Regions from separate parts of the Saccharococcus thermophilus genome, predicted to be linked through region 1. Evidence: a T-box and tRNA genes for the amino acid it is inferred to sense, from the RefSeq annotation. Region 1 holds a T-box; the other holds one or more tRNA genes.
The links. The T-box of region 1 lies ahead of tyrS (tyrosine--tRNA ligase). A T-box ahead of a tRNA ligase gene usually reads a tRNA of that ligase, here a tRNA-Tyr.
Positions count from the first base shown of each region.

Region 2: it has a tRNA-Tyr gene. The T-box ahead of tyrS (tyrosine--tRNA ligase) is inferred to sense a tRNA for this amino acid. The anticodon was not compared.

Region 1 is NZ_JAASRS010000001.1:2,217,214-2,232,272, forward strand. It holds gene mbcS (acyl-CoA synthetase MbcS) at 1-287, opposite strand, end outside; gene BDD39_RS11525 (alpha/beta-type small acid-soluble spore protein) at 443-652, opposite strand; gene thiI (tRNA uracil 4-sulfurtransferase ThiI) at 733-1,938, opposite strand; gene BDD39_RS11535 (cysteine desulfurase family protein) at 1,944-3,089, opposite strand; gene BDD39_RS11540 (septation ring formation regulator EzrA) at 3,245-4,663, opposite strand; gene hisJ (histidinol-phosphatase HisJ) at 4,860-5,678, shown strand; gene BDD39_RS11550 (GAF domain-containing protein) at 5,720-6,199, shown strand; partial or broken gene BDD39_RS11555 (GGDEF domain-containing protein) at 6,250-6,681, opposite strand; gene BDD39_RS11560 (IS1634 family transposase) at 6,781-8,439, shown strand; gene BDD39_RS11565 (sensor domain-containing diguanylate cyclase) at 8,506-10,020, opposite strand; gene rpsD (30S ribosomal protein S4) at 10,355-10,957, shown strand; gene tyrS (tyrosine--tRNA ligase) at 11,027-12,286, opposite strand; T-box leader at 12,332-12,554, opposite strand; gene BDD39_RS11580 (transglycosylase domain-containing protein) at 12,717-15,059, shown strand, end outside.
Region 2 is NZ_JAASRS010000001.1:71,201-86,259, forward strand. It holds partial or broken gene BDD39_RS00405 (transposase) at 199-466, shown strand; gene BDD39_RS00410 (flavin reductase family protein) at 731-1,210, opposite strand; gene glmS (glutamine--fructose-6-phosphate transaminase (isomerizing)) at 1,532-3,334, opposite strand; gene glmM (phosphoglucosamine mutase) at 3,828-5,174, opposite strand; gene BDD39_RS00425 (CdaR family protein) at 5,211-6,446, opposite strand; gene cdaA (diadenylate cyclase CdaA) at 6,439-7,260, opposite strand; gene rsiW (anti-sigma-W factor RsiW) at 7,360-7,971, opposite strand; gene sigW (RNA polymerase sigma factor SigW) at 7,985-8,548, opposite strand; gene rocF (arginase) at 8,689-9,591, opposite strand; tRNA gene BDD39_RS00450 (tRNA-Ala) at 9,753-9,825, opposite strand; tRNA gene BDD39_RS00455 (tRNA-Gly) at 9,839-9,910, opposite strand; tRNA gene BDD39_RS00460 (tRNA-Lys) at 9,918-9,990, opposite strand; tRNA gene BDD39_RS00465 (tRNA-Gln) at 10,206-10,280, opposite strand; tRNA gene BDD39_RS00470 (tRNA-Tyr) at 10,360-10,441, opposite strand; tRNA gene BDD39_RS00475 (tRNA-Thr) at 10,448-10,520, opposite strand; tRNA gene BDD39_RS00480 (tRNA-Val) at 10,627-10,702, opposite strand; tRNA gene BDD39_RS00485 (tRNA-Glu) at 10,720-10,791, opposite strand; tRNA gene BDD39_RS00490 (tRNA-Thr) at 10,809-10,881, opposite strand; tRNA gene BDD39_RS00495 (tRNA-Asn) at 10,886-10,960, opposite strand; rRNA gene rrf (5S ribosomal RNA) at 11,220-11,336, opposite strand; rRNA gene BDD39_RS00505 (23S ribosomal RNA) at 11,496-14,426, opposite strand; rRNA gene BDD39_RS00510 (16S ribosomal RNA) at 14,695-15,059, opposite strand, start outside.

The DNA.
Region 1 (15,059 bases):
GGAATGACTACCAGCCCCGCTTTGAGCGTCCCTAAATATACTTCATACGCTTCAATTAAGCGAGGCACCATAATGAGCACTTTGTCGCCTTTTTCAAGACCGTGGCTTAATAAAGCGTTTCCAATTTGATTGGCGTGTTTGATTAAATCGCCGTATGTAATTTCCCGTGTTTCCCCTTGTTCGCTTTCCCATCTTAACGCGAGCTTATTCGGATTAGTGATTGCGTGTTTTTCAATCTCGGACGTTAAATTGTAGCGTTCCGGCGCGATGAAATCTTCCCGCTTCATTTTCTCCCAACCCCCTTAATGTCATCGTTAAGCAATGAAAAGACGCCAGCTCATGCTTGCCACCTCCATTATACAAAATAGTTATTATTTTTTGAATATTTTTTTAAAATAATAAAAGGCGGGAAAAACCCGCCTCTGTAGCCATTACTATTCAATTAGAATGTTTGTTGAGTACCGCCTAATTGTTGTTGCGCCATTGCAACAAGGCGTTTTGTAATTTCTCCACCAACAGAACCGTTAGCGCGAGAAGTAGTGTCAGCGCCTAATTTGACGCCAAATTCTTGCGCGATTTCATATTTCATTTGTTCAAGAGCTTGTTGCGCTCCTGGAACAAGCAATTGATTCGAATTGTTGCTGCGTGCCATATGTTTTCACCTCCTTGTACCTATAGAATGTGTGAAAACATATGGCTTCATGCATCCATCGTTTTGGTAAATTTTGAGATTTAGAATAACTGTTCAAATTCGTCTTCCGCCGCAAAATGTTCATCAATCACGATCGTTTCCGTGTCGGCAATCGCCTTTTCTATTAACGGATTTAAATCGACAGCACTTTCATATCGAAGCACTTTCTCTTTTTTTGGTTTTGTTTTTGGCGATTTTGGTGTAAAAATGGTACAGCAATCTTCATATGGAAGAATGGAAATATCGTGTGTATCAATTTGTTTCGCGATCTCGATAATTTCAACTTTATCCATCGACACAAGCGGGCGGAGAATCGGGGTTGTTGTCACTTCATTAATGACAAACATGCTTTCTAGCGTTTGGCTTGCCACTTGGCCGAGGCTTTCTCCCGTGACAATCGCTAGCGCTCGCTGGCGCCAGCGCAAAGCATCCGTGATTTTTAACATTGCCCTTCTTGTGGAAATAAGCGAATATTCATCCGGTACTTGTTTGTAAATCTCCTGCTGCACTTCGGTAAATGGAACGATATGAAGTTTAATTTTCCCGCCGTACGTCGTTAATTTTTTCACTAAATCAATCACTTTTTGTTTCGCCCGCTCGCTTGTAAACGGAGGGCTGAAAAAGTGAACCGCTTCAATCTCGAGGCCGCGCTTCATCGCCAAGTATCCGGCAACAGGGCTGTCGATTCCGCCCGAAAGCATCAACATCGCCTTGCCGCTTGTCCCGACCGGCAGACCGCCGGCGCCGAAAATATCGCGGCATGTCACATAAGTCCCATCTTGGCGAACCTCAATGCGAACGTTAATATCAGGATCATGGACATCGACAGTTAATCCATCCGTGTTGCGCAAAATATAGGCACCGATTTCATGGTTTAATTCGTCACTTCCATATGGAAATTGCTTATCTACTCTTCTCGCGCTCACTTTAAACGTTTTTCCTTCGTATGGAAGCTGCTTCACCGCAGCCAACGCCGTTTCTTTTATTTCGTTTAATTCATTATGGCACTTCATCGCCAAACTAAAGGAATGAATGCCAAATACGGTTTTTAGCTTTTCAATAATTGGTTCGTACGGTTCCCCGTTTAATAAAATATACATGCGATCGCGCATATATTCGATTTGAATATTAGGAAACATATGGAGTTTTTTAGAAACATTATTTTTTAGACGACGAACAAACACGTTGCGATTTCGGCCTTTTGTCGTCATTTCACCATAGCGAATCAAAATGCGGTCATATTTCATAGCAATTACCTCGTTACCTCACTTAATTTTTCAATGGCTTTTTTCATTGCGGCAACGGCAAGCGGAATTTCTTCGAGCGTATTTTCAAAAGAAAGGCTGATGCGAATTCCGCTTTCTGCCCGTTCGTCCCCCACTCCCATCGCCAACAACGTTTTGCTTGGCGCTTTCTTTTTTGAGGAACATGCTGATGTCGTCGAAACAAAAATATCGCTTTTCGCTAACTCATGGACAAACACTTCCGGCTTCATGCCGTGTTTTAATGAAAAATTAATGATATGAGGAGCAGAATGCTCCACAGGGGTATTGATTTGAATTTCTGGAATTGCTTTTAGCTCATTCAGCCATGTTTGCTTTACTTCCCAAAGATAATCGATTTGTTTATCGTATTTTTCCAGCGCGATTCGCAGCGCTTTTGCCATGGCCACGATAGCCGGAACATTTTCCGTTCCGGAACGAAGCTGCATTTCCTGTCCCCCGCCGGCGAGTAGCGGCGAGAGCCGGATCCCTTGACGAACGTATAAAATGCCTGCCCCTCGCAACCCATGAAATTTATGGGCTGACATCGTGCACAGATCAATCCGCGCTTTTTTCATATCAAGTGGCACTTTGCTAATGCCTTGCACACGGTCGACATGGAAAATCGTTTTCGGATAATGCGCCAGCAGCGCGCCGATTTCTTCGACAGGCTGAATCGCGCCAACCTCATTGTTGACGTGCATGATCGAAACGAGAATCGTATCTTCGCGAAGCGCCTTTTTCACTTGCTCGACCGTGACTAACCCATGTTCGTTTACCGGCAAATACGTCACTTCAAACCCTAATTGTTCCAGTTGCTGACAAGGCTCCGATACGGAAGGATGCTCGATGGCCGTCGTGATAATATGCTTGCCGCGATGGCGGTATTGAAACGCCACCCCTTTGATTGCAAAGTTATTCGCTTCCGTTCCCCCGGATGTAAAAATGATTTCACTTGGTTTTACCTCTAAAGCGGCGGCAATTTGTTCACGCGCCTGCGTTAATAGCCGCTCCGACTTCATCCCTAACTCATGCAGAGAGGACGGATTTCCAAAATATTTTGTTGCGACAGTGACAAACGAATCGATCACTTCAGGAAACGGTTTTGTTGTTGCGCTATTATCTAAATAAATCATCACGTCCATCCTCCGATATGGTCCATCATAATACACTAGTAAATATAATAAAGAAAGCAATGAAACATCAACTAAAATATATTTTTACTTACATTATTCACAAAAAAACCGATAAATATCTACTTGCATACAGCGATATTCATCGGTTTACTTTACTATTTCTCGTTCGATCGATCTTCCTGAAACATTTGCTGAACGCGTTGAAATGCGCCAGGCTCTACTTTTTCTATAGTGGCTACCGCTTGCTCTAGCGCCTGCTCATAATCGTAATGGCGAAACAAAAATTCTGCTTCCTCCAATCCCTCTTTCACAGCCGGATAACGGCGGCGATAGCGGTTTCCGTACTGAATCACTCTTTCCACAAGCGAGGCTTGCTCAATCATTTCCTCCGTCCGTTCGTATACGCGCTGAACGATTGTTTTTGCCTCTTCAAGCGCTTCGTTGACAGCAGGCATGTTGAGCGGTTTCTCTTCAAGACGCAACGCCACTTTTGTCAAATGATCTTTTGCCTCGGACAACTGCATCGTATACGATTCCGGAAGCCCTGGCAACCGGCTTTTTTGCACGAGCCGCAGCGCTTCGGACAATTTTTTCTTCATCTCCTCTAATTTTTCGCGGGCAACCAACATTTCTTCAATACGAGGAACTTCTGTCTTTATATATTGATGGGAAAGCACTTCATTTTCCAACAAATCATATAAAGTATCGATTTCTTCTTTTAATTCGGCAATTCCTTGTTTTGCCTCTTCAATCCGCAAATCGCCAATCATTTGCACATATTGTTCGATTTTTTCCCGCTTCTCTTTGATTTCTTTCTCCATTTGTAAATGGTCAAGAATATAGCCTTCTTGCTCCATTTCCTTATATCCGTCGAAAAGCTCTTCCAACTGTGCGGGAATCGCCGTTTGGCACTCTGCCAACAATTCAGGAATATCGTCCATCATCACTGTAATTTCGCTTAGCTCTTTTTTTAAGGAAAGAACGACTTCTCTTGCGGCTAAATAGTTTCCCGTTTCGGTTAATTCTTCAAATTTTTTAAATAAAGTCTCCGCTTCTTCCAATTTTTCATCGAGCTTTGCCGCCGCAATGCCAAACGTGTACCGGTAAGCGAGCAGCATTTTCTTCGCCTCCCGATACATCGTCCGCAACTCTTCTATTTCAACGCGGTTTTGTTCTTCACTGCCGATTAATTCATTTACTTCATTAATCATCAGTTGCACTTCTTCTTCGATCTGACGCAGCAGTTGATTGATCTCATGCAACAGCTCTCTCGCCTTCGTATAGCGGTATTTATCAAGCATTGTCTCCGCATCGAATAATTTTTCTTCCACATCCGGCAGTTGAACAGCGACGATATCATCCCATTTTTGCCGCCACCGTTCAAACAACTGCTCTGTTTCTCCAGTCATGTTCAGCTGCTTCACTTTTGAAAGCTCATCGGTCACCGGCCGATTCATCAGCGCTATTTTCCATGCTTCCAAACGGTCAATTTCGCGATACATTTTTTTTCGGTACATATGGTTATATATCATTGCTCCTGCAAGAAGGAGCAAAACGATAACTGCTATTTCCATCAATCAGTAGCCTCCTTGCACTCGAGTTACTCATAAGCAAAAATGAGATGATTTGAGAAGGCAAACATATTTACATAATGTTTTTTCAATGTTTTTATGATACCATGTTAACGACATTTTTTGACCAAAATTTTTATTTTTTTTACAGAAATCTTCATTTTTCTTTCTACCATCACTAATGAAGGAGGGAAACGTTGTGCGCGACGGGCACATCCATACCCCATTTTGTCCGCATGGAAGCAGCGATCCGCTAGAACGTTACGTGGAAAGAGCCATTGCGCTTGGCTACAAGGAAATTTCCTTTACCGAACATGCACCGCTCCCAGAAGGATTTGCCGATCCGACGCCATACCAAGATAGCGCGATGCGCCGCGAACAACTTGATCATTATTTAGCAGCGCTTGCAGATGTAAAAGCGAGTTATCGAAATGACATTATCATCCACACCGGACTCGAAGTCGACTTTATTCCTGGGTTTGAAGAAAAAACGGCACGGTTTTTAGAAGACGTCGGTCCTTTCTTAGATGACAGCATTTTATCGGTCCATTTCCTCTACTGTAAAGGTCAGTATGTCTGCATCGATTACAGTCCGGAAATGTTTGGCGAGATTGTCCAATTATTTGGCACCATCGACAATGTATATAAAACATATTACCATACCGTTTTACAGTCCATCCGCGCCGATCTTGGCCCATATAAGCCGAAACGCATCGGCCATCTCACGCTCGTCCGCAAGTTCCAAAGACAGTTTCCGTGCCCGATTTCGATGGACGAACCCGTGCTACAGATTCTCGATGAAATAAAAGGACACGATTATGAAATCGACTACAACGGGGCGGGCGTCAGAAAGCCGCTCTGTTTGCAGCCTTATCCTCCAAATGAACTTATTCGCGAAGCGATGAAGCGGAACATCCGCATCATCTATGGTTCAGACGCGCATCGTGCAGATGATTTGCACCAGGGCACGGACGAGATGATCAAAGAGGCGTTTTCGTTTGACAAGTTTTCATCATGATCATAAAATTAACTCCATATAATAAAGGAGGCGGAACAACGTTGTTTCACGTTACTGCTTACAACGGAACTCGGGAAGAAAATTATGAGCTTGTTATTCAGCAACTGCGCTCATTAATCGACGGAGAAACAAACTTTATCGCCAATCTGGCCAATGCTGCCGCCTTATTAAATCATTTCTTGCAAGAAATTAATTGGGTTGGCTTTTATTTAACCGAAGGCGATGAGCTTGTGTTAGGACCTTTCCAAGGCCTCCCCGCCTGCGTTCGCATTCCGTTCGGCAAAGGCGTATGCGGCACCGCTGCCAAAAACAAAAAAACGATTATCGTGCCGGATGTCCATCTTTTTCCGGGGCATATCGCATGCGATGCCGCATCCCAGTCAGAGATCGTCGTACCAATGATGAAAGATGGAAATGTCATCGGCGTCCTTGATATTGACAGCCCGATCAAAAACCGCTTTGATGAAACAGACGGACAATATTTAGAGAAGTTCGTTGAGACAATTATTTCCACATTATAGACGGGGAATAACGAGCGTGAAGAAAGGAATCCGCCTGTTCGGATTCCTTTCTATGCTTTATATTGATGGACATAATCCTTGACAAAGATGCAGTTTTTTCCTGCCCTTTTTGCCATATAAAGCGCCTCATCCGCCCGTTTAAATAAACTGTCCGCTTCTTCGCGGCGATTTTTTTTCCAATAGGAAATACCGCACGAAATGGTTACGGAAGGATACGTCTCCACCCTTACTTTTTCCGCAAGACGATGGGCAACCGAAATGCCGGTAGCTAATGACACTTTTGGCAAATAAACGGCGAGCTCCTCCCCTCCCCAGCGTGCGCCGATGTCGCTCGAACGAATATTGGTGCGAATAATGTTGGCCACTTGCACGAGCACCTCATCTCCTGTTTGATGCCCGTACGTGTCATTAATCTGTTTAAAATTGTCAATATCCACTAAAATAAACGTGCCAAATGCATCGTGGTGCATCGATTTTTTAACTCACATTTCGCACCCTCTCGACGAAAATCGGGAGGATTTTTTCGTTCCGATGTCGAATGAATCCTTGACACACAAGGAACGTAAAGGAGTTTTTCACTTATGAACGTTCAAGTCAAAAAGGTCTATCGCAATTCTTATTTGAATATAATAAGTGCCCTATTCAAGAAACTGGGTCTGCCTCAATTGATTGACCATCTCGTGCCCGTCGATCCGCAGTGCCAAACGCGAGTCAGCGATGCCGTTCAGGCCATCCTCTACAATGTGTTTGACGGCCGGCAAGCCCTTGTTCACTTGGAACATTGGGCTCAGGAGGTCGATTGTGAGAAACTCATCCGTCCCGATCTCCATCCTTCCTGGTTGAACGACGATGCGTTGGCCCGTCATCTCGATCGCCTGTATGAGGCTGGCATTCACAACGTCATCAGCACTTGCTTGATTCATATTTATCGAAAAGAAGGCCTTTCCCTCCGAGCCTTCCACGCCGATACGACGGACAAGACCGTTTACGGCGCGTATGAATCGGCCTCGTTAGAGGCCTTACAAATCACACATGGCTACAACCGCCATCATCGTTGGCAAAAACAGATCGGTTTCGGACTGGTCGGCAACGAGGACGGCATCCCGTTTTACGGCGATGTGCACGATGGCAACCTGCCCGATAAAACATGGAATCCCGAGGTGCTGTCTCGTGTCCATGAACAGCTGAAGCAGGCCAAAATCGAAGACGAATGGATTTACGTGGCCGATTCCGCCGCGATGACGAAAGAGACCCTGGCGCAAACCAAAGCGGCCAACGCCTTTTTGATCACCAGAGGCCCTTCGTCGCTCCGGATCGTGAAAACCGCGCTGGCCGAAGCGGATGCTGAGGACACGACGTGGAGCGATCCCTTTACGTTGGCGGAGAGAAACGGCGCCACGTACCGGGTATGGGAAACGGCCTCGACGTATGAAGGCCACCCCGTTCGGCTGATCGTTGTTGAATCGAGCGCGCTCGACCAGCGAAAAGGAAAGACGCTTGAAAAAGAACGAACCAAAGAAGCGGAGCTTCTTCGCGAGGAACAAGCCCGTTGGGAGCGTCACCCCTTCTCCTGCCGGGAAGATGCCGAACAAGCCTTGGCGTCCCTCAAGGCGTCCCTTCGCCCCCGGTTTCATCGGGTTGAGGCCGCGGTCGAAGAGATCGTACGCCTGAAAAAACGGCGCGGACGGCCGAAAAAAGGGGCGGAACCCGAGGTGGAGACGCTGTATTTCTTGCACCTTGACGTCGAATTCGACCAAGACGCGTGGGAACAGGCGAGACGGAAAGCGTCCCGGTTTGTCCTTGTCACGACCGTTCCGAAGGAATGGAAGGGCCAACCCATGGATGCCCAAGAGATCTTGAAGCTGTATAAAGGGCAGATCTCGGTGGAAATGAACTTCGCTTTTTTGAAAGATCCGTTTTTCACGGATGAGATTTACGTCAAAAAACCAGAACGGGTCGCAGTATTAGGCTATTTGTTTCTGTTGGCCTTGGCTATTTACCGCGTTTTTCAGCGCCGAGTGCGTCAGTTTATTACTCCAGAACACCCGTTGAAGGGTCCTGGAGGCCGCAAGCTGACCCGGCCGACGGGACAGGCGATTTTTCAGCTGTTTCAATATGTGAACGTCGTCCTGTTCAAGCTGCCGGATGGGCGCATCCAACGCTCACTGGATCGCTCCCTTACCCCTGATCAGCGAAGGATTCTGCAGGGATTGGGCATGGATGAGAGCATCTACGTGTAACGTGATACGGAACGACCAGCGATGGTAAAAAAAGGATTGCCATCGCTCGTTGTGTTGGTCAAAAAGTTATTCTGAAAAACTAAATAAAAAATCCTTTGTTTTGACCTTGTTAGGGTGCGAAATGTGAGTTTTAAGCTGTTCATCTAAATACCGCCGTGTATATAACTTCGTCAAATAATCAGTGACCACCAGCTTTTCCAGCTCTTCTCTCAATATCGCGTTCGCAAATGCAAGCGTAGAATGTTGAATAAGGGATTGCAGTAATTTAAACATGTCAAAGGTGAAATGGTACGGTTGATGATGCAACACAATAGAAAACCCTTTAATCTCCCCATTTTGCACCATAGGCGCAGCCATTAAAGAGCGATAGATGGGAGCGGCGGGATACCATTGAATATGCACATCCCCAACAAAAATAATGTCGCTTTCTGTTTTCATTTTCTTTTCAACAAACTTCACATACTTTTTCGCTTGCCGGGATTGGAAAAATGGTGTGCTTCCAGGAAGCAATTTCCGCTTTTTTCCCTCAAACATGAAAAAACCGACTTCATCGGCACAAAAAGATTGTTTAATTTGGTTTACCATAAATTCAATCGCATCTTGAAGGCGCAAATTAGCGTTAAGCCGGTGCATCGTCTCATTAATCAGCTGCAAATCAGCCACAAGACGGCGCGACTGTTCATACAGCTTTGCATTTTCAAGAGCGCTTCCAGCTGTATTCGCTAACAGCGAAATAAAATTAATTTCCTTTTTTGGAAATTCCATAATGTAGGGGGCTGTAATTTGGATCACACCGTAAACACCTTGCCCCCCTTTAATTGGTGCATATAAAATGGAGCGACGCAGCGAAATGGAGTCCTCAAGCTGAATTCTCCCTGTTAAAAATGCCCGCAATGCCGCCGTATTTTCTGCACTTTCATCAAATACAAGCGTTTTGATCGGCAAATAGTCACAGTGCTGATTATCGTGTGATAAAAGCAAGTGGTATGTAAATGACGGATATACTTGTTTGAGCGTATTAACAATTTCTTCTAATACGTCATCAATTTGCATCGAAGAATGAATTTTTGCCGCAAACCGATGCAACTGTTCATAACGTTTTTCATCACTAAGCCCTTGGGAGATCAGGCGAAATTTTTGGAACAGTACAGAAAAATCTTGCTTGATTTTCTTTAACAGTTGTTCACTTATAGGCAAGTGGCGAGGATACACAAATTGCAACATTCCGATTGTTTCTTCCGAAGGGTGAAGAAAAATGCGCGCGGTGGTATATTCTCCATCCCTACCAATTTGAATCGCTCGTTGTTCATTATCTGCGATCGCCGCTATATCAACCGACAAATCAGAGGGATCGAAAGGAGAGCGGCTTGTTTCCAGCCCTGTCATTGCTTCCGGATAAAATGTTTTGCTTAAAGGATCAAACATAAAAAAAGAGACTTGTTCCATCTTAAGTTCCCGTTTCAGCAGCAACAGCAACTCTTTCATCACACCGGAAAAATTATCATAATCCTCATACGATAAAAACCAATGAAAAAATTTTTGCTTAAAGGCCTCATATACTCTTTCTTCTTCTAGTTTCATAGCCCTTTTCACCTAGACTGACGTTCTCATTCCAGCTAGAATGGAGTGATAACAAAACTTTTCTAAAAATTACATCTTTTATTATAGCATATTATCTCGAAATAAGGGAAATAAAATGTTGACTTTATCTTATAAAAATCATATAATACCCTTTGTGTAAAATATAGCAGCCTTAGTGCTCACCTTTATGGTTCCATTTTGTTCCTCGAATCTCGAGGTGTATCGTGTAACTCTTAGCTGCTAGAGCGAGGATACATGAAAACAAAATGGCCATAATTGTTGACGCACGTCTGCTTTTATTTTACCCGAATAAAAGCAAAAGGAGGAGCAATAAATGGCTCGTTATACAGGTCCAACGTGGAAAATTTCCCGCCGCCTTGGAATCTCGTTAAGCGGCACAGGTAAAGAGTTGCAAAAACGTCCTTATCCACCAGGTCAACATGGCCCAGGTCAACGCAGAAAACTTTCCGAATATGGCCTTCAATTGCAAGAAAAACAAAAACTTCGTCATATGTATGGCGTAAACGAACGCCAATTCCGTAAAACGTTTGAAGAAGCTGGCAAAATGCCTGGTAAACACGGGGAAAACTTTATGATTTTGTTAGAGTCCCGCTTAGATAACCTCGTTTACCGTTTAGGCTTTGCGCGCACTCGTCGTCAAGCTCGCCAGCTTGTCACGCACGGCCACATTTTAGTCGATGGAAATCGTGTGGACATCCCGTCCTATCGCGTTAAACCTGGCCAAACGATTGCGGTTCGCGAAAAATCACGCAACCTTCAAGTCATTAAAGAAGCGTTAGAAGTAAACAACTTTGTTCCTGATTATTTAACATTAGATGCGGACAAAATGGAAGGCACGTATACTCGTTTACCTGAGCGCTCCGAATTACCGGCGGAAATTAACGAAGCATTGATCGTTGAGTTCTACTCTCGTTAATGAACGATATCCCTTCAGAGAAATCTCTGAAGGGATATTTTTATGAAAAAAATCCTGGCAATGCCAGGATTAATTGTAGCGGATTAAATAATACTTTTTCTTTCCGCGGCGAATGATCGTAAAGCGCCCTTCGATGCGGTTTTCTTTGGTGATGACGGCATTGATGTCTTGCACGCGGTCGCCATTGACATAAATTGCACCATTGGAAATGTCTTCCCGCGCTTGCCGTTTTGATGGCACAATTTTCGCCATGACAAGCAGCTCTACTAACGGAACTTCTTCCCCTTCATATTCAAATGAAGGCACATCTTTAAACCCTTGTTCAATTTCCTCCGCGGTCAATTCAGACACAGAGCCACTAAAGAGCGCCTCGGAAATACGAATTGCTTGTTTGAGCGCGTCTTCGCCATGGACCAGTTTGGTCATTTCTTCCGCCAGCGCTTTTTGCGCCGCCCGCTGCTCCGGAGCCTCCTGCAGTTTCCGCTCAAGTTCCTCGATTTCGTCTTTGGATAAGAACGTAAAGTATTTTAAGTATTTAATAACATCTCGGTCATCGGTGTTAATCCAAAATTGATAAAACTCATATGGGGATGTTTTTTCTTTATCGAGCCAAATTGTTCCGCTCTCCGTTTTTCCGAATTTCGTTCCATCTGCTTTCGTCACGAGCGGAATCGTCAATCCGAACGCTTTTGCCTCTCCTTCTGTTTTGCGAATCAATTCCAATCCCGCCGTAATATTTCCCCATTGGTCGCTGCCGCCAATTTGCAAACGGCAATTTTCTGTTTGGTATAATTGGAGAAAATCAAAAGCTTGTAAAATCATATAGCTAAATTCGGTAAACGAAATGCCTGTTTCGATGCGCGATTGTACCGACTCTTTCGCCAGCATGTAGTTTAGCCCAAAGTTCTTTCCAACATCGCGCAAAAAAGTAATAACGTCAAGCGAGCCAATCCAGTCATAGTTGTTGGCGATTTTGGCAGGATTGTCTTTCGCGTCAAAATCTAAAAATCTTGACAATTGTTCTTTAATCCGATTGCTCCACTGTTGCACCGTTTCTTTTGGGTTTAAAGTGCGTTCGCTTTTTTTTCCGCTTGGGTCTCCAATTAGCCCCGTTGCACCGCCAACAAGCGCAATTGGCCGATGCCCCGCCAGCTGAAAGCGGCGCAGCGTCAAAATCGGTAATAAACTCCCGATATGCAAACTGTCAGCAGTTGGATCAAATCCACAATATAATGTTACCTTTTCCTCATTTAACAGCTGGCGCAGCCCTTCCATATCGGTAACTTGGTTAATGAGTCCGCGCCACTCAAGCTCATGCAGTAAATCCACTTTGATCCCACCTCTTTTTTATAAAATAAAAAACTCGCCCCAAAGCGAAGGGACGAGTGACAATCGCGGTACCACCCTACTTAGAAAGCTTTACGCTTTCTCACCTCATTTGGATAACGGCGCACGCCGTCTTTTGCTACTTGGCTGCTGCCGTTCGCAAAAGCTGCTCGAGGAGGTAATTCGCGTTTATCTATGTGCTAGTTCGCACCGGCCACTAGCTCTCTGAAACAGGGAGATAAACACTACTTGTTCCTGTCATCGCTTTCTCCTATGCCATTTTGCTATACCCTTTTTTACCACAACTTTGCCTTGTTTGTCAAATTAAGTTTTTCTCGGTATACAAAAGGGGGAAAAAATGACAAAATGCCGCAATATTTAACAAAAATATGATATACTGATTTATATTGATCGGTTGTATAGGGGGATGCTCATGGAGCATAAAAAGCAAACGCTTTCCCTGGAGAAGGCATGGCGCTATTTTTTTATTATATATGAAGTAGTTTGGAATCTTTTCCTTATTTTTCTCATTCTTATTCTTTGCCTCATTTGCTTTGCCGTCGGTCTTGGCACTGGGTATTTCGCTTCTTTAGTAAAAGACATGCCCATCCCTTCCTATGAGGAAATGAAAAAGGATATTTACGACTATGAAGAAACGACGCATATTTACTTCGCCAATAATGTTTATCTCGGCAATTTCCGCTCTGATCTAGAAAGAGAAGAAGTCAAATTACAAGATATTTCTCCGTACGTGATTAAAGCGATTACAGCGACGGAAGACGAATACTTTTATGAACATCACGGGGTTGTTCCAAAAGCGATCATTCGCGCGCTGTTTCAGGAAGCGACAAACTCGCCAGTAAAAACAGGCGGAAGCACGCTGACGCAGCAGCTTGTCAAAAATCAAATATTGACAAATGAAGTGTCATTTGAACGAAAGGCAAAAGAAATATTGCTCGCCCTTCGCCTTGAAAAGTTTTTTAGCAAAGATGAAATTCTAGAAGCCTATTTAAACGTCGTTCCATTCGGACGAAACGCATCAGGGCGCAATATTGCCGGCATCCAGGCGGCTGCTCAAGGGGTATTTGGCGTAAACGCCAAAGATTTAAATCTAGCCCAAGCGGCATTTTTAGCCGGCCTCCCGCAAAGCCCGTTTGTGTATACACCGTTTACAAGCGATGGCAAAGTGAAAAAAGACTTATCTCCGGCGTTGAACCGGATGAAGACGGTGTTGAAACGAATGAAGCAGGCGGGATATATTTCCGAAAAACAATATGAAGAAGCGTTGCAATACGATGTCACCAAACATTTTGCACCGCCAAAGCCGTCGCCATTTGAAAAATATCCGTGGCTGACGATGGAAATCGAAAAACGCGCTAAAGAAGTATTGGCCGAGGTATTGGCCCAAAAAGACGGTTATACAAAAGAGCAACTGTTGCAAAATGCATCCCTTCACGAACGGTATGTAGCAAAAGCGGAAAAACAGCTGCGCCAAAACGGATACAATATTTACACAACGATCGACAAAACGATTTACGACCGCATGCAAAAAGTAGTGGCTGATTACCGCTATTACGGTGATGACATCATTCAATACGTAAAAGATAAACAGACAGGCAAAACAATTGCCAAACGCGAGCCTGTCGAAGTCGGTGCGATGTTGATTGAAAATAAAACAGGGAAAATCATCAGCTTTGTCGGCGGCAGAGATTACAAGCGGCAGCAACTCAATCACGCGACGCAAGCATATCGGTCGAACGGTTCGACAATGAAGCCGCTGCTCGTATACGCGCCAGCGATGGAAATGGGTGTCATTCAGCCTGGTTCTATTATTCCGGATACGCCGCTGCGTATAAAAACAGCAAAGGGGTATTATACGCCCGAAAACGCAGATCGGAAAACGCACGGTCTCGTCACAGCCCGGCGTGCCTTGCAGTATTCCTATAATATTCCTGCGATCCAAACCTATATGAAAATCATGAACCAACATCCAGTAGAATATTTGCATAAAATGGGCATTACCAGCGTGGCAAATACAGAAGAAAACCACATCGCCTTGGCGATCGGTGGAACGGATAAAGGAGTGACAGTAGAAGAAAACGTCAACGCTTACGCCACATTTGCTAATTACGGAACGTTTATCGACGCCTATTTAATCGAAAAAATCGTATCAAAAGATGGAAAAGTTATTTACGAACATAAAAGCAATCCTGTTCCTGTCTTTTCCCCACAGACGTCCTATTTAATGATTGATATGATGAGAGATGTCATTCGCCACGGTACAGCATCCTCTCTGCCATTTTATCTAAAATTCCAGGCAGATTGGGCCGGAAAAACAGGGACGAGCCAGAAGAACCAAGACTCATGGTTTGTGGCAACAAACCCGAACGTGACATTTGGCGTCTGGATGGGATACGATACGCCTGCACCGTTGCAATCTATGTACAAAGGGCTGTCTTATGGCAAACGAACTCAGCTATTATGGGCGCAATTAATCAATGCCGCTTATGATGTAAAGCCGCAGCTTGTCGCGCCAAACACGCGCTTCAATATGCCGGGTGGCATCGTCCGGCGCACCTATTGCACCGTTTCAGGGCTTGCTCCGTCCAATATATGCCAAAAAGCTGGATTAGTCAGCTATGACTTATACAACACTAAGTTTACGCCAAAGCAAGGGAAAGAACCGTATTTGATCGAAGGACGCTTCGTCGAAGTAAATGGCAAGCGGTACGCTGCGCTCGATACAACACCAAGCGAATTTGTTTCCAGTGGAGTT
Region 2 (15,059 bases), 2.1 Mb from region 1:
CACGTAATGTATAAAAGTTTGTGTAAAGCATTTCGTTAGACCAAAAGAAAAAGGTAGGGTATTCTCTAATTTGGCTCACACATTCCAGAGAAAGGGATACCCTACCTATGTCTAAAAGTATACCGAATTTAAATTCAGACTCATCAACTAGAACATGTCATTCGTCAGTTTGTTTGTAAAGGAAAAATTAGAACGCTTGAGTTGAAATGGCGGAACAAGTATCCGAGGGAAGTTTCAATCTTGGCCGAATGGGTTGGATGTCCCCCTCACCTTCATGGACTACCCAAGTAGTATTCGCAGTGCGATTTATACGACGAATACCATCGAACGGACGGTCAAGGAGATTCGGAAACGCCTCAAACCCCCGAACAGCTTGAGTAGCTTAGAAGCCGCTGAAAAAGTCGTATATTTGACCATCCAAGATTTTAACGAGAAATGGGCAGGACGAGAAACATTCCTTCCTTGAAATATTATAGGTTCACTTGTTATACGGGATTACAAATCCCAACCAGCCTCAATCATGTTTCCGCAAGTAGGGGGGCAAACTGTTTAGCCACAGGTGCGGACGTCTGCCCCGGCTGCCGTTATAATAAACCATATAAAAAATGGTCAACCAGAAATATCTGGCTGACCTTATAATACGAACAGAGCCTTATCTTTAAAAAGCCCAGTATACAACTTTTTTGTCACTTAACACTTATAACAGGCTTGTACGTTAGGAGTCCCCAAATTACCCCCCGTAATAAAATCCGGTTTCCTTCAGTGTCAGCGGATCACCTTCCCGATGCACACCCGCATTGATTACTTCGCCTACATAAATATAGTGATCGCCTTTTTCTACTTTTTCGACGACTTTGCACTCAAAGAAACTGAGCGCATCTTTAAAAATCGGGCATCCTGTTTCCTCGGTATAGAATTCGTACCCTGCCAGCTTATTTCCTTCCGGTTCTAAAGATTTAAAGAAAGCGGTGACCATATCCTTTTGGCCTGTCTCTAAAATATTGACGCTAAATACGCCACTTTTGGCAATTTGCTCTTGGGAACGGGTGCCTACTTTCACTGCAACCGCTACCAATGGAGGATTAAAAGACGTTTGTGTCAGCCAGTTTCCCGCAAAAGCATTGGCAGCGCCATTTTCATCTTTTGTGCCGACAATGTATAAACCGTATGTAATTCCGCGTAAAGCCGTTTTTTTCGCCTTGGCATCCATGTATGGAACTCCTCCTTCCGTAAAAATCGCATTTTTCAGTTGTGTAGATGTTCTTATTTTCCATTTTATTCAAAATAATAATATATGTCCAGCTTTTCATTTTTAGGAGACAAGGGAGATTTCACAACTTAGAAACAGCGGCCGGACACAAGTTTTCAAGAAAACGACAGATGGCATAATCCTTTATTGGAAAAGAGAATGGAAGGATATTCCTTAAAAAAGAGGGTGTCCCAAAAGTAGAAAATGGGACACCCTCGTTTAAAAAGCCCAGTATACAGCTTTTTTGTCACTCAACAACAACGTGACATGTTTTTTTATCTTTTATTCAACCGTCACGCTCTTCGCCAAGTTACGCGGTTTGTCAACGTCGCAGCCGCGATGTAATGCCGCGTAGTACGCGATCAGCTGCAGCGGCACGACGGAAACGAGCGGAGTAAGCATTGGGTGAACCGCTGGAATAACGAAGCGGTCTTCGTCTGTCTCTAAGCCACGCATCGAAATGATGCATGGGTTGGCGCCGCGAGCGACGACTTCTTTAACATTGCCGCGAATGTTCAAGTTCACATGCTCTTGTGTCGCCAAGGCGATAACTGGGGTGCCGTCTTCAATTAAAGCGATCGTCCCATGCTTCAATTCGCCGCCGGCGAATCCTTCTGCTTGAATATAAGAGATTTCTTTTAGTTTTAATGCACCTTCCAGGCATACATAGTAGTCAACGGCACGGCCGATAAAGAAACAGTTGCGCGTTGCCGCTAAATATTCGCGCGCGATTTTCTCCATTTCCTCTTTCGCGTCGCACAACATCTCCATCACATTGGCAGTGATAGCCAATTCTTTGACGAGGTCAAAATCAAGCTCGATCCCTTTTGCCTTCGCCGTAGTGACCGCTAAAATGGCAAGCACGGCGATTTGCGCTGTATATGCTTTCGTAGAAGCAACGGCGATTTCCGGACCGGCGTGAAGCAATAGCGTATAATCAGCTTCACGGGACAGCGTCGAGCCTGGAACGTTCGTAATCGTAATTGCTTTGTAGCCAAGTTTGTTTGTTTGCACTAGCACCGCCCGGCTGTCTGCCGTTTCGCCGCTTTGCGAAATGTAAATGAAAAGCGGCTTTTCCGACAACAATGGCATATTGTAAGAAAACTCGCTTGCCACATGGACTTCAACCGGAATTTTCGCCCATTTTTCGATCAATTGCTTACCGACCAAACCAGCGTGATAGCTCGTTCCGCACGCAATAATATATAAACGGTCCGCATTCAGCACTTCTTGAATGATTTGCGGATCAATCGTCAACTGACCGTTCTCATCCTGATATTTTTGGATAATACGGCGCATCACAAACGGCTGCTCATCGATTTCTTTTAACATGTAGTGCGGATAGGTGCCTTTTTCAATGTCGCTGGCATCCAATTCCGCTGTATATGGAGCGCGTTTGACGATATCACCGTTCAATGTTTTAATCGTAATGTCTTCTCTTGTCACGATCACCATTTCTTTGTCCATTAACTCGACGAATTGGTTGGTGACTTGGAGCATCGCCATTGCATCGCTCGCTACCACATTGAAACCATGACCGAGTCCGACTAGCAACGGGCTTTTATTTTTCGCGACATAAATAACTTCTTGATTTTCCGCATCAATCATTGCGATGGCATAAGAACCTTTCAACAATGTTAATGTTTTGCGGAACGCTTCTTCGACAGAAAGACCATCGTTTACAAATTTTTCAACAAGCTGCACGATCACTTCCGTATCCGTATCGCTGCGAAACGCGACATCTTGCAAATATTCGCGTTTTAAAATCGCATAGTTTTCAATCACACCATTATGCACTAACGTAAAGCGGCTCGATGCGCTTTGATGCGGGTGTGCATTCACACGGCTTGGCGCTCCGTGCGTCGCCCAGCGCGTATGGCCGATTCCGATCGATGCGCTCACCGTCCCGTCAACGACATTACGTAAATCAGCAATACGGCCTTTTTCTTTAAATAAATGAACGCCTTCATCGTTTAGCATGGCAATGCCTGCCGAGTCATAGCCGCGATACTCTAATTTTTCCAATCCGCGCAATAAAATTTCCTTTACGTCTTGGTAGCCAATATAACCAACAATTCCGCACATAAATACGTTTCCTCCCTTTAGTTGGGAGCCCGCCTTACAAAACGACCCAAAAACGTCTATTCTCTTGTCAAAGAACGTATCAGGGGTCTGACCTTTTTGTATAGACAGACTCCCTACTTTTCCGTTTTTTGCGATTACATCCTCCCCTTTGTCCAAAGGGTCACCCCTTTGTTTTAAGGAAGGACTTGCGGCTGTAATCGCCACAGCCGGGAGGCATCCGCCGAAAACTCGATAAACCTCCTCCTCGTCAACTAAGCGTTTTGCCGTCCCACGCTTAGTCCAGGCGCTTTGAAAAAAGAACTAGTAATTCTCTCTGTCCTCCTTCCTTGAAAAATAACAACAACGTTAATATTACAGCACATCGAAAAAAGCGTCAACTGTAATATAGTCATTGTTCATAAACTGTAATATTTGTTATTGTTTATAAAATAACCTATGCATCAATGGAATACAATGTTCCATTAATGCATAGGTTGGTTATAAACAATTCCTTTTATTCCATTCCCATTTCTTCACGAATGACGGAAGCGATCCGTTCTACATAATTTCGGCAAGCTTCCTCTGTCGGCGCTTCCGCCATCACACGCACAACCGGCTCCGTTCCCGACGGGCGAACAAGCACGCGGCCATTTCCATTCATTTCTGCTTCTACTTCTTGAATGACCGCTTTTACTTTTTCATTTTCCATGACTTTCTCTTTATCCGCTACTTTGACATTGACAAGTAGCTGCGGATATTTTTTCATTTCGCTCGCCAGCTCGGACAGTGGTTTTCCCTTGATTTTCATAATATTGACAAGTTGCAGCGCCGTCAGCAATCCGTCTCCTGTCGTGTTATAGTCAAGGAAAATAATGTGTCCTGACTGTTCCCCGCCTAAATTGTAGCCGTTTTTCTTCATTTCCTCGACTACATAGCGGTCGCCGACCGCGGTTTGTACACTTTGAATTCCTTGCGCTTCGAGCGCTTTGTAGAACCCAAGGTTGCTCATCACGGTAGAAACAACCGTTTGATGCTTCAACCGCCCGGTTTCTTTTAAGTATTTGGCGCAAATGTACATAATTTGATCGCCATCTACGATATTGCCATGTTCATCAACAGCAATGAGGCGGTCGCCATCGCCGTCAAAGGCAAGTCCAACATCGGCACCTTTTTCCTTCACAAACGCCGCTAATGCTTCCGGATGGGTGGAGCCTACTCCTTCGTTAATGTTCAGTCCGTTTGGTGAGGCGCCCATCGTGACAACATCTGCTTCCAAATCGGCAAATAGATGCGTCGCCAACGATGAAGTAGCCCCGTGCGCGCAGTCAAGTGCGATTTTCAGACCGGAAAAGTCTTCATCAATCGTCTGCTTTAAATATTGTAAATATTTTTGCCCGCCTTCAAAATAATCGTTCACTTGCCCTAACGCTTTGCCGATCGGTCTTGGCAGCATATCTTCTGGGCTGTCGATTAGCTCTTCAATTTCTCTTTCTTGCTCGTCCGATAGTTTAAACCCGTCCGGACCAAAAAATTTAATTCCATTATCTTGAACAGGGTTATGAGACGCCGAAATCATAATGCCTGCCTGCGCCCCTAACGCCTTCGTTAAATAAGCGACCCCTGGGGTGGAGATGACACCGAGCCGCATAACTTCTGCCCCGATCGAAAGCAATCCGGCAACAAGCGCTCCTTCGAGCATATGGCCGGAAATACGAGTGTCACGGCCAATTAACACTTTCGGGCGTTCTTCACTTTTGGTCAATACATATCCGCCGCAGCGCCCGATTTTAAACGCCAGCTCTGGTGTCAACTCTCGATTCGCTACTCCGCGTACACCGTCAGTACCAAAATATTTACCCATTATGTCAATCTCTCCTTACATCTATGAAATTATCGTTCATTGATTTTTTTCGCTTATTTTCACTTTTACGTTTTCTTTTGGCAGTTCCCATTTTACATTTTGTGGCCCATTCCATTCTAGCTTTACTTCATGTTCCCCGACGCCTAAGCCACTAACATCAATATATAATTCCACATCATTTTCTGTAACCCCATTTAAGATGTCAGGTGTTCCGTAAAGCCGAACATCCATCGCTTGCTTTTTTGGGTCTATAAACTCCACTGTATTTTGTTCTCCTAACCCTATGACATGAATCGGCACGTCTTTGAATGTTTTTGCTTCTTCTTTTTGCACATCGATATGGATTTTTACTTTAGAAGGATTAACGCTTTTGATTCCTTCCGGCATCGGAACATCCATTTCCAATGTAGTATCTTTCGTAATTTCATCCAGATTAACGGTGATCCCATCGATAAATTTAATAGGGTCTATTTTTTCTTTAGGACCAAAGATGGTCACTTTATTTGGAACTGTTTCTATTTTTACTATACTTAATCCATCCGGTAACGTTCCTGTTTGGTTGATTTTTAGCGGAACGGTTTTGCTTGGACTGTTAATCGGAACCGTTACTTCGACAACCGAAGGGTGCACATGAATATTTAACTTCCTGCCGCGATGATCATAAACGTTCACTTTCGATTCTTGTGTCAACGTATCCGTGGCGCCTTCCAAATTTACTTTCGCTGTTACCGATGAGATGCTATCAATTAATTCTCTAGCGCCCGTGATCGTGACCGAGTTTGGTTTTACAATGGGCTGGTTCACTGAATAGCCTTCTGGCACTTTATGTTTATTGATAAATTCAACCCCGACAGGGAAACTTTTTGATACTCTTTCTTGAATCGTTATCCTTGCTGCCGCTGGCTGAATTTTTACCTTTAGTTTGTCAGATATATCTTTATACTTGATCGGCACGGTATAGGTACCTAGTGGCAGGTCGGTTAAGTCCATATATATTTCGAAATTCCGCTGTAAAGCGGTCGGTTTTACGATGCTTGCCGGCCCTTGCAACGTCACGTTTACGTATTTCGGAACGCCGGAAACAATTAAATTTTCCTCGTCATAGTAAACAACGACGGGGACATTCATCAGCGTTTCCGTATCCTCTTGTCCGATCGCATTGCGAACGATCCCTCCGGATTTTGTTTCGATATTGACTGATATGTAGAGCATGATGGCTAACAGTAAAGAAAATACTTTAATAAACCAAGGGTTGTTCATCAACTTATCCATGTCTCTTCCCCCTCCATTGCCAACGGGATGAGGAAGTCGCTTTTGGTGCCGGCACTAATTCTTTTGTAAGCAACTCCCGAAACTGCTCCGGAGTTAAATCTCGATGTAACTCCCCGTTTTTTGTGATCGATACCGCACCAGTTTCTTCCGATACAACAACCGTTACGCTATCGGTCACCTCACTAATTCCCAGTGCAGCGCGGTGACGGGTCCCTAATTCTTTTGAAATAAATGGGCTTTCCGAAAGCGGCAAATAACAGGCCGCAGCGGCAACATGATTTTTTTGAATAATAACAGCTCCATCGTGCAGAGGGGTATTCGGAATGAAAATATTAATTAATAGTTCCGACGAAACACGAGCATTCAAAATAATTCCAGTTTCAATATAGTCTCCCATTCCTGTTTCCCGCTCTACGGAAATTAACGCACCAATTCGCCGTTTCGCCATATATTCCGTAGCTTTAATAATCGCTTCAACCATCTTCACTTGTTCTTCATCTTCGTTTGCGCTGCTCCTTGCAAATAGTTTTCCGCGCCCCAGCTGCTCAAGGGCACGCCGGAATTCCGGCTGAAAAATAATAATAATAGCGAGAAACCCCCATGTAATGGCCTGGCCCGTTAGCCACTGCAATGTGCTAAGGCCAAAAAAGTTACTAACGATTCGCACTAGTATAATCAGAATAATTCCCTTTAAAAGCTGGACTGCTTTCGTCCCGCGAATCATCATAATCAATTTATAGATTACGTACCAAACAACGAGAATATCGACAATTTTCACTAAATAATCTACAACTGGGAGCTCTCCGAAAGGCATTTTCACACTTCCTTTATTACTAATTCCAACATCATGTTTATGGAAACAGCTCTTTTATTATAACATATCACTGAAAAAAGCCATCAAAAAGATGGCTAGTTATTCGAACGATTTCATTGCGTCTTTAAGCCGTTCTTTAATATTATACCAAATCCATTCAAATACTTGATTAATTTCTTCAATTTCCCCTGTTACTTGTCCTGCGGAAGCTAAATATTTTTCCCCGTGAATGACTGTCACATTGCCGTCGACTTTTCCTTCTATTTTAATGGAGCCGTTACGGACAACGATATCCCCTTTCACCGTTTTCCCTTTTGGAACGATGACAGTATGGCCGCGAATAATTACATTTTCATGTGTGGAAACGGAGAATTGTTCCTCTCCATTCCATGCCGTAAATAAACTTCCCATTGTTAAAAGGATAAACAGCGAAACGGCGGTAAGAAACGGATGGCTCTGCAACCATCTTTGCACCCGAACGATCTTCTTTTCTTTCGGCAAATTCGCCATCACTCGCGCCGTAAAGTCAGGCGGCGAAGGAACATGAGATGCATACTGAATAAAAGCTACGGTTTTCGTTAATTCATGGAAATGGACAGCACACGCCGAGCATTGCCGTAAATGCTCCTTTAATCGCTTTTCCTCATGCGGACCCGTATTGCCATCCAAATAATCGTGCATCAGCTTGACAATATGTTCTGGACATTTCATGTTTTTCACCCTCTTACAGATGACCCAAATGCTTTCGTAACGCTTCCCTGCCGCGATGAAGCCGCGTCTTCACTGTACCGAGCGGCAGCTCTAAAATTTCGCTAATCTCTTGTAATGATAAATCTTCTATATACTTCAGTACGATCACACTGCGATATTTTTCTGGCAGCTTTTCGATCGCCTTCTGCACCGTCTCCTTCAGTTCTAAACTTTCTATTGTTTCTTCGGGGGAAGCCTCGTGAGAAGAAAGCTGGGCGTACATGGTAAGCCCATCGGTACCGTTGATCTCCTCATCCAAATACGCATCTGGTTTCTTCTTTCTGATTTTATCAATCGCCAAATTCGTAGCAATGCGGTAAAGCCATGTGGAAAATTTCATCTTCGGGTTATACGTATCGATATGAACATAAGCGCGGATGAACACCTCTTGCGCCGCATCTTCCGCCTCATGACGATTCCCTAACATCCGGTAACATAGACGGTATATTTTATCTTTATAAAGATCGACAATATCGGCATAGGCATTTTGGTCGCCCTTTTTTATTGCTTTAATACGTTTTTTTACAAATATATCCATAATAGCACAATACCCCCGCCCCTGCGGCTACAGTGTACTACGTTTTTCCCTAAAAAAAGTTTCATGTAAACATATAATTTATTTTACCATATACAAAAAGAAAAACAGCAGATTTTGCTGAATCTGCTGTTTTTGCACCATCACACTAGCTTTTCGCCAAAAAGAGAACCCATCAATCCTACAGCGACAGAAGCAGTTTTATTGCGCTCATCTAAAATAGGATTGACCTCGACAAATTCTGCCGATGTAATTAACTGTGCCTCGGCGAGCATTTCCATTGCCAAATGGCTTTCCTGATATGTAAGACCGCCAATCACTGGAGTGCCGACTCCTGGTGCATCATGAGGATCCAATCCATCTAAATCGAGTGATAAATGCACCCCGTCTGTCCGCCCTTTCAAATAAGCAATTGTTTCTTCCATCACCGTCGTCATCCCAAGACGATCTACTTCATGCATCGTATATATTTTAATCCCTTTTTCGCGGATTAATCGTTTTTCGCCTTCATCAAGGGCCCGAACACCAATAAGAACGATGTTTTCTGGCTTTACTTTCGGGCTGTAGCCGCCGATATTGGTCAATGCCGGATGACCTAATCCAAGGCTTGCGGCCAGCGGCATTCCATGAATGTTTCCTGACGGTGACGTTTCCGCTGTATTTAAATCACCATGGGCGTCATACCAAATTACCCCTAAATTCTTATAATGCTTGGCAACACCAGCTAATGTACCAATGGCGATGCTGTGATCACCGCCCAAAACGAGAGGAAATCTCCCCCGTTTGATCACATCATCCACAGCCTTGGCCAATCTTTCATTCGCTTCCGCAACCGCTTTCAAATTTCGCAAGTTAAGACGCAATCCTTCATCATCAGACCGTTCAGCTCTTCCAATGGAAATATCACCTAAGTCTTCAATATCATAATGAAGGCGCTCCAATCGCTCAAAGACCCCCGCATAGCGCATGGCACTCGGCCCCATATCGACGCCGCGGCGCGTCTGTCCTAAATCCATCGGTACACCAATGATCGAAATTTTCTTCATGCTGCCTCCCCCTTTCCGTTGTACTACGTTATTATTGTAGATGAAAACGCCATCATGACTCAACTCGACAATTTTTTGAATATTTATTCTTAACTAAAAGTATAGACGGACAAAAAATAAAAAAGCATCCTATTTCGAAAATACGAAATAGGATGCTTCAATGGAGCCTATCGGGATCGAACCGATGACCTCCTGCGTGCAAAGCAGGCGCTCTCCCAGCTGAGCTAAGGCCCCGAGCGGGATAAAAAGCGGAAGACGGGACTCGAACCCGCGACCCCCACCTTGGCAAGGTGGTGTTCTACCACTGAACTACTTCCGCAAATCGATGAGCCATGGAGGACTCGAACCTCCGACCCTCTGATTAAAAGTCAGATGCTCTACCTACTGAGCTAATGGCTCATGTAGTGAAGACACTCGTTGTTTTTTTGTTGCCTCTTCCTCAACAAGCTTTTTCAAAGAAGCTGGATGCGTCGAGGCAACTCGCCTAAATTTCCTAATCGTTGTCCCTTCCTCTTCTAGCTTATTCAACGATGTTATATGCGTCGGGACAACTCGAAGCAAATTCACAGAAGCCTAGGCTCGTTGCTCCCCTACTGAGCTAATTAATGAGATTATGGCTGGGCTAGCTGGATTCGAACCAGCGCATCACGGAGTCAAAGTCCGTTGCCTTACCGCTTGGCTATAGCCCAACGATATTAAATATTAATAGCTGAAACATATTATTTCACATTAGATGAAAATTATACTTGTCCAAGTTTTTTATGTATATGGAGGGGGACGGATTCGAACCGCCGAACCCAAAGGGAGCGGATTTACAGTCCGCCGCGTTTAGCCACTTCGCTACCCCTCCGTATGATGCCGGCTGCAGGACTTGAACCCGCAACCTACTGATTACAAGTCAGTTGCTCTACCAATTGAGCTAAGCCGGCATAAGGAACGCATCTATACTCCAATTATTTTCGTTGCCTCTTCCTCTGCTAGCGAATTCAAAGATGTCAAATGCGTCGAGACAACTCGAAGCATTTTCATTAATCATGGTGGAGGATGACGGGATCGAACCGCCGACCCCTTGCTTGTAAGGCAAGTGCTCTCCCAGCTGAGCTAATCCTCCAGTAAACAAAAAGAAAGTGACCCGTACGGGATTCGAACCCGTGTTACCGCCGTGAAAGGGCGGTGTCTTAACCACTTGACCAACGGGCCAAAAAGAACAACATCAAAGCTTCCAACCGGGCTTGAACCGGTGACCTCTTCCTTACCATGGAAGTGCTCTACCAACTGAGCTATGGAAGCGTGATGGCTCCGCAGGCAGGATTCGAACCTGCGACCAATCGGTTAACAGCCGATTGCTCTACCACTGAGCTACTGCGGAATGAAGTGATGATTTATCTATACTCAATTTTATATTGCCTCTTCCTCTTCTAGCAAATTCGAAGATGCTTGATGCGGCGAGGCAACTCGCCTAAATTTTCCTAATCGTTGTCCCTTCCTCTTCTAGTTTATTCAACGATGTTATATGCGTCGGGACAACTCGAAGCAAATTCACAGAAGCCTAGGCTCGTTGCTCTCCACTGAGCTACTGCGGAATAAGAATGAAGAAGTTTTATGATAAAGTTTCTAACATTCAACTTGCCTAGCGACGACCTACTCTTGCAGGGGCGCTGGCCCCAACTACCATCGGCGCTGGAGAGCTTAACTTCCGTGTTCGGGATGGGAACGGGTGTTTCCTCTCCGCTATAGTCACTAGGCAAGTATTTCAATTGGACATGTATTATTATATTCATCTAATCGATGTTGTCAAGAAGGAGTTCATTCCTTCAAAACTAGATAACCGTCTGTTTGGAAGAAGCCAGTCGCCTGTGTCCGCTCGGCGCTAAGCGCTCGCCTCCGCTTTTCGTGCGCTTTTCTTGGTTAAGTCCTCGATCGATTAGTATCCGTCAGCTGCACGTGTCGCCACGCTTCCACCTCGGACCTATCGACCTCGTCATCTTCGAGGGATCTTACTCGCTTGACGCGATGGGAAATCTCATCTTGAGGGGGGCTTCACGCTTAGATGCTTTCAGCGCTTATCCCTTCCGCACATAGCTACCCAGCGGTGCCCCTGGCGGGACAACTGGTACACCAGCGGTGCGTCCATCCCGGTCCTCTCGTACTAAGGACAGCTCCTCTCAAATTTCCTGCGCCCGCGACGGATAGGGACCGAACTGTCTCACGACGTTCTGAACCCAGCTCGCGTACCGCTTTAATGGGCGAACAGCCCAACCCTTGGGACCGACTACAGCCCCAGGATGCGATGAGCCGACATCGAGGTGCCAAACCTCCCCGTCGATGTGGACTCTTGGGGGAGATCAGCCTGTTATCCCCGGGGTAGCTTTTATCCGTTGAGCGATGGCCCTTCCATACGGAACCACCGGATCACTAAGCCCGACTTTCGTCCCTGCTCGACCTGTCCGTCTCGCAGTCAAGCTCCCTTGTGCCTTTGCACTCTACGAATGATTTCCAACCATTCTGAGGGAACCTTTGGGCGCCTCCGTTACCTTTTGGGAGGCGACCGCCCCAGTCAAACTGCCCACCTGACACTGTCTCCCACCCCGATCAGGGGTGCGGGTTAGAATTTCAATACCGCCAGGGTGGTATCCCACCGGCGCCTCCACCGAAGCTGGCGCTCCGGCTTCCCAGGCTCCCACCTATCCTGTACAAGCGATACCAAAATTCCATATCAGGCTGCAGTAAAGCTCCACGGGGTCTTTCCGTCCTGTCGCGGGTAACCTGCATCTTCACAGGTAGTATAATTTCACCGGGTCTCTCGTTGAGACAGTGCCCAAGTCGTTACACCTTTCGTGCGGGTCGGAACTTACCCGACAAGGAATTTCGCTACCTTAGGACCGTTATAGTTACGGCCGCCGTTTACTGGGGCTTCGGTTCGCACCTTCGCTTGCGCTAAGCGCTCCCCTTAACCTTCCAGCACCGGGCAGGTGTCAGCCCCTATACTTCGCCTTTCGGCTTCGCAGAGACCTGTGTTTTTGATAAACAGTCGCTTGGGCCTTTTCACTGCGGCTCCCTCGGGCTATTCACCCAAGAGAGCACCCCTTCTCCCGAAGTTACGGGGTCATTTTGCCGAGTTCCTTAACGAGAGTTCTCCCGCGCACCTTAGGATTCTCTCCTCGCCTACCTGTGTCGGTTTGCGGTACGGGCACCTCTCACCTCGCTAGAGGCTTTTCTTGGCAGTGTAGGATCGGGGACTTCGGGACCGATGGTCCCTTCGCCATCACGGCTCCGCCTTTGCGCCAGACGGATTTGCCTATCTGGCAGCCTAACCGCTTGGACAGGCTATTCCAGCAGCCTGCTCGCCCTACCTTCCTGCGTCCCCCCATCGCTCAAACGGTGAGGAGGTGGTACAGGAATCTCTACCTGTTGCCCATCACCTACGCCTTTCGGCCTCGGCTTAGGTCCCGACTAACCCTGAGCGGACGAACCTTCCTCAGGAACCCTTAGGCTTTCGGTGCAGAGGATTCTCACCTCTGTTTTCGCTACTCATACCGGCATTCTCACTTCTAAGCGCTCCACGAGTCCTTCCGGTCTCGCTTCGACGCCCTTAGAACGCTCCCCTACCGATGACCGAAGGTCATCCCACAGCTTCGGTGGCACGTTTAGCCCCGGTACATTTTCGGCGCAGAGTCACTCGACCAGTGAGCTATTACGCACTCTTTAAATGATGGCTGCTTCTAAGCCAACATCCTGGTTGTCTGGGCAACTCCACATCCTTTTCCACTTAACGTGCACTTAGGGACCTTAGCTGGTGATCTGGGCTGTTTCCCTCTCGACCACGGATCTTATCACTCGTAGTCTGACTCCCAAGGATAAGTCATTGGCATTCGGAGTTTGACTGAGTTCGGTAACCCGATGAGGGCCCCTAGCTCAATCAGTGCTCTACCTCCAAGACTCTTCCCTTGAGGCTAGCCCTAAAGCTATTTCGGGGAGAACCAGCTATCTCCAAGTTCGATTGGCATTTCACCCCTACCCACACCTCATCCCCGCACTTTTCAACGTGCGTGGGTTCGGGCCTCCAGTAGGTGTTACCCTACCTTCACCCTGGACATGGGTAGATCACCTGGTTTCGGGTCTACGACGACGTACTGAACGCCCTATTCAGACTCGCTTTCGCTGCGGCTCCGTCTCTTCGACTTAACCTCGCACGTCATCGTAACTCGCCGGTTCATTCTACAAAAGGCACGCCATCACCCATCAACGGGCTCTGACTACTTGTAGGCACACGGTTTCAGGTTCTCTTTCACTCCCCTTCCGGGGTGCTTTTCACCTTTCCCTCACGGTACTGGTTCACTATCGGTCACTAGGGAGTATTTAGCCTTGGGAGATGGTCCTCCCTGCTTCCGACGGGATTCCCCGTGTCCCGCCGTACTCAGGAGCCACTCGGGAGGGAACGAAGTTTCGACTACAGGGCTGTCACCTTCTCTGGCGGGCCTTTCCAGACCGCTTCGTCTACCCCGTTCCTTTGTCACTCCCATGTGAGTGGTCCTACAACCCCAAGAGGCAAGCCTCTTGGTTTGGGCTGTTCCCGTTTCGCTCGCCGCTACTCAGGGAATCGCTATTGCTTTCTTCTCCTCCGGGTACTAAGATGTTTCAGTTCCCCGGGTGTGCCCTCCATACCCTATGGATTCAGGTATGGATACTGTCCCATTACGGACAGTGGGTTCCCCCATTCGGACATCTCCGGATCAACGCTTGCTTACAGCTCCCCGAAGCGTTTCGGCGTTTGCCCCGTCCTTCATCGGCTCCTAGTGCCAAGGCATCCACCGTGCGCCCTTTCTAACTTAACCATTAGCGCTTCTCGGCTTCTTCCTTTGTCTAACTTCGGCGCCTAACCGCGGCGCCTCCGCTTTTCTTTTCGGTTATCTAGTTTTCAAGGAACGAAGCTGCTTCATTGCATTCGCTTCTTTGCAGCTTTGCGTCGAGGAATCCAGCTTCTCTGAATTCACTAGAAGACGCAGACGCAAAACGGATTAATTGAAGAGAACATAAATATGTTCCCTCAAAACCGAACAAAACGTAAGCGTCCCTCTTATTTCACACACATATCATCCTTAGAAAGGAGGTGATCCAGCCGCACCTTCCGGTACGGCTACCTTGTTACGACTTCACCCCAATCACTTGCCCCACCTTCGGCGGCTGGCTCCCAAAAGGGTTACCTCACCGACTTCGGGTGTTGCAAGCTCTCGTGGTGTGACGGGCGGTGTGTACAAGGCCCGGGAACGTATTCACCGCGGCATGCTGATCCGCGATTACTAGCGATTCCGGCTTCATGCAGGCGAGTTGCAGCCTGCAATCCGAACTGAGAGCGGCTTTTTGGGATTGGCTCCCCCTCGCGGGTTCGCAGCCCTTTGTACCGCCCATTGTAGCACGTGTGTAGCCCAGGTCATAAGGGGCATGATGATTTGACGTCATCCCCACCT